DNA from 2 places in the Pusillimonas sp. ANT_WB101 genome. Region 2 is predicted to be linked to the other one. Evidence: predicted binding sites of a transcription regulator. Region 2 holds the regulator's gene; the other holds the start of a gene.

Region 1 (2,205 bases), on a different contig from region 2:
GACGCTGCTCTCCTTGCTGACCATCAGCCCCACGCTGAATGGACAGTTCACGACCTTGGTGAACCTGGCGGTGATGACTAACCTGATTCCGTATATTTTATCCATGTCCGCGCTCAGTTCCTTGCAGAGGGCGGAGAACGTGCAACCAGCTTCGGCGCGAACCGCCAACGTGGTTGCCTTTATTGCTGGCCTCTACAGCCTGTACGCGCTCTACGCAACGGGCACTCAGGCCATGTTGTATGGTGGCCTCGTTACCTTCGCAGGCTGGATGCTTTACAGCCTGGTAGCAGCAGGCCTCGATCACCGCCCCGTGCGCCAGCCCGGAGCGGGAGAAACGCCCGTCGTCGCTGGTTCAGGGGGACAGTTGACGGCCGTGGCTGCGGCTGCGGCCAGGGCACAGACGCCCAAACATGTGGAGCCAGGGATTTCGAGATAGTTTTGGCCTTGCGCACTTTAATGCAGGTCGGTATCAAGAGGGCCGCATCTGCGGGTTTTTATTGAGTCTCGAGCTGTTGGCACTCAGTTTAAAACCTCTAAAAATACGTAAATCTGGTGCTGACGAGCCTTGCGGCTCGCTATTGGCACTTACGTGCTTTTTCCGCTTCCGTCTGGGCCCTATGAACTTGATTTTTATGGGCCTTTATTAACGAAATGGGCTATGCATTTTTCAGGCATGGGCAGGCTAGTTTGTTCTTCGGTGTCGTGCAGGGCTGATAGCGCGATTGAAGATACGCTTACAAGTTTTTGATTTGATGACACTAGATGTTGTGGTTATACTCTTCTTTTCGCACCATATGTAGCGGGCCTGCATTAGCAGCGGATCAGCCTTGTAGCCCGGCCATGGCACCCGGTGCCACGTCAAATAGGCTAACAGCAAGTCAATAAACCAATAAATACGCCAACAAACCACCAACCAACAAACAAACACCAAGGTAATAAGCAGTGATCAAAAATATCGTCAAGCGTGATGGACGCATCGAACCTTATATCCCCAGCAAACTGAATGGCTGGGGCCGCTGGGCGGCAGCCAACCTGGGTAATAAAGTCGACTGGAGCAGCATTGTAATCCAGGCCGTCAGCACCATGCCCGATACGGTCCAAACCGCTGACCTTCAAGAAAAACTGATCCAGAATTGCCTCGATAAAGGCACCTGGAGCTATTACCTGATGGCAGGCAGGCTCTATGCCTCGCACCTGCACAAAACCATTCATGGTGCAGAGATCCCGACCGTTCAGGCGCTGCACGAAAAAATGATTGCCGACCAGGTTATGGTTCGCATGGATTACGACCAGTCGGAATACGATCTGGTCCAATCCTTTATCAACCATGAGCTAGATTACGACACCCCGCATTTTTCCCTGCACTATATTCGTAAGAAATATAGTCTGCAGAACCGCGTTACCCGGCAAGAATACGAAACCCAGCAATTTGTTTACATGCGCATGGCCATGGCCCTGTCCGAGAAGGAGCCCAAGGCGCAGCGTATGGAGCTGGTTCGGCGCTTTTATAACGAATTCGCCGCCAAACGCATCTCTGCCCCTACGCCCAACTACGTAAACCTGGGTACCAAGCTGCGTGGTTTCGCCTCGTGTTGCCTGTACGTTGTCGATGACAGCGAAGCATCTCTGGCCATTGGTGACCATATTGCTTACCGCATGACGGCTGCATCGGCCGGCATCGGCAGCCACCTCATCACCCGCAGCAAGGGCGATTCCGTGCGTGGTGGCCTCATCCAGCATCAGGGCAAGCTGCCCTATCTGGCTTCCCTGGGCAAGGCGGTACATGCCAACATGCAGGCAGGGCGGGGCGGTGCGTGCACCACTTACTACTCAGGTTTCGACCCCGAGGCCGAAATCATCGCCCACTTGCGCAACCCGCGCAGCACCGAAGACCGCAAAAACCGTGATCTGCATTACGCCCTGGTCACCAACAAGTTCTTCGCCGAGAAAGTTGCACGCAACGAAAGTGCTTTTTCATTCAACGTGCGCACGGCACCCCAGCTGACCCGGCTGTTTTTCAGCGCTGACACGGCGGCCTTCAAGCGCGAATACGAACGTCTGGAACAAGATCCGTCGTTCAAGAAAGAATATTTCAAGCCACGTGACCTGATCCTTACCTCTCTGAATGAAGCACTGGAAACCGGGGTCGCCTACCTGGCCAGTATTGATGAGATGAACCGTCATACGCCGTTCAAAGAAACCATT
Region 2 (2,205 bases):
CATACAGGGTGGCCCCCTCATGCATGTCATCGCCGGCAAGGCAGTGGCGTTCAAAGAAGCCCTGCAGCCCGAATTCAAAGACTACGCAGCCCAAGTTGTAAAAAATGCCGACGTACTGGCCAAAACTTTGGTCAAGCGTGGTTTGCGTATTGTTTCAGGCCGTACCGAAAGCCATGTCATGCTGGTTGATCTGCGTGCCAAGGGCATTACCGGTAAAGAGGCCGAGGCCGCGCTGGGCGAGGCTCACATCACCGTCAACAAAAACGCCATCCCCAACGACCCCGAAAAGCCATTTGTTACCAGCGGCGTGCGTCTTGGTACACCAGCCATGACCACGCGTGGTTTCAAAGAGGCCGAGGCCGAGCTCACCGGCAACCTGATCGCCGACGTGCTCGACAACCCGCGTGATGCCGATCATATCGCCGCTGTGCGCGCTCGTGTTAACGAGCTTACCGCGCGCTTGCCGGTTTATCGCTAACCCTGACAGCCCCGCCTTGTGCGGGGTCCGCCGCCCATGAAATGCCCATTTTGCAGAAACATCGATACCCAAGTTGTTGATTCTCGCGTTTCCGAAGAGGGCGACACCATACGGCGACGCCGTCGATGTATGGCGTGCGAGCGCCGGTTTACCACCTATGAGCGGGCTGAGCTGATCATGCCCGCCGTGGTAAAACGCAACGGTACTCGGGTCGAGTTTGACGATGCCAAACTGCGGGGCAGCCTGAGCCTGGCTCTACGCAAGCGACCGGTTAATACCGAAGAAGTTGATGCGGCTATCGCCCGCATCGAAGAAGGCCTGCTTACCAGTGGTCACCGTGAGGTTGAGTCTGACTTCATCGGCGAGCTGGTCATGGCAGAGCTCAAAAAGCTGGACGAGGTCGCTTATGTGCGGTTTGCCTCGGTGTACAAAAGCTTTCAGGACATCGGTGAGTTTGTCAAAACCATTGACGAAATCAAGGTCACTCCCAAACCATGAGTGCAGGCCTGGCCACTGACGACACGCACTGGATGCACCAGGCGCTGGGGTTGGCGGAAAGCGTTATGTACCTGACTGCTCCCAACCCTCGTGTGGGTTGCGTCATTGTGCAGCATGGGTGTGTTGTAGGCGCAGGAGCCACACAACGTGCTGGGGGGCCTCACGCTGAAGTGATGGCACTACGGCAGGCCAGCGAGCGTAATGCTGACGTTGTTGGGTCTACTGTTTATGTAACGCTTGAGCCCTGCAGTCACTATGGGCGTACGCCTCCATGTGTTGATGCGCTGATCGCGGCAAAGCCCTCTCGTGTCGTTATTGCCATGTCTGACCCCAACCCCCTGGTAGCGGGCGCGGGCGTGCGTCGGCTGTGCGAGGCGGGCATTCAGGTCACAACAGGTGTACTGGCCGAAGAGGCGCTGGTGCTAAACCCGGGGTTTGTGTCGCGCATGACGCGGCAGCGCCCATGGGTATGGGTCAAACTGGCTGCCACGCTAGATGGTCGCATTGCGCTGCTAAACGGCAAGTCTCAATGGATTACGGGCGCTGCCGCACGGGCCGATGGCCACCATTGGCGTGCCCGCAGTTGTGTTGTGCTGACCGGGTTAGGCACCATACTGTCTGATGACCCGCAGTTGAATGTTCGGCATGTAGAAACAGAAAGACGCCCTGCCAAGGCGGTAGTCGATACGCGATTCGACATCCCTGAAAACGCACGCATTTTTGATGGCACGCGTACGTTTATATTTACCACTGCCACGCGCGCAGATAAGGCCGCGCGGCTCGCGCAAAAAAATGTGCAGGTGGTGCAAGTGTCCGAGCACGCTGGCCGGGTAGATCTGGCTGCAGTCATGCAATGGCTGGGTCAGCACGACATCAATGAAGTGCATGTCGAAGCGGGCGCTACGCTTAGCGGTGCGTTGCTCGAAGCCAGCTTGGTTGATGAGTTGTTGCTGTATATGGCCCCGATGTTGGTGGGTGAGGGGCTGGGTCTGGTACGCCTGCCCGTTCTCCATAATTTGTCGCAAGCACGGCGGTTTGAATTTATTGAGTCCCGGCCAGTTGCGCCCGATGTAAGGCTGCGCGCTCGCGAAGCCTCGCACTGGGGCGCTTTGCTGGATGCCGTGGGTATAGAAAGGAAATAGCATGTTTACAGGCATAGTCTCGGCGGTAGGAAAAATTGCCGAGGTCACACCATTTAGCCAAGATCAAAGCGACTCTGGTTTGCGCTT

Evidence for each region. Region 2 encodes NrdR, which represses ribonucleotide reductase genes. Its sites were predicted from a motif close to CACNANATNTNGTG; they were not measured.
Region 1: a site for NrdR is predicted at 757-770, ahead of FQ179_RS13040 (ribonucleoside-diphosphate reductase subunit alpha). Genes of this name have one in related genera too.

Annotation. Positions count from the first base shown of each region.
Region 1 is NZ_VOAY01000003.1:58,107-60,311, reverse strand. It holds gene potE (putrescine-ornithine antiporter) at 1-436, shown strand, start outside; gene FQ179_RS13040 (ribonucleoside-diphosphate reductase subunit alpha) at 943-2,205, shown strand, end outside.
Region 2 is NZ_VOAY01000005.1:14,321-16,525, reverse strand. It holds gene glyA (serine hydroxymethyltransferase) at 1-478, shown strand, start outside; gene nrdR (transcriptional regulator NrdR) at 515-976, shown strand; gene ribD (bifunctional diaminohydroxyphosphoribosylaminopyrimidine deaminase/5-amino-6-(5-phosphoribosylamino)uracil reductase RibD) at 973-2,118, shown strand; gene FQ179_RS18595 (riboflavin synthase) at 2,120-2,205, shown strand, end outside.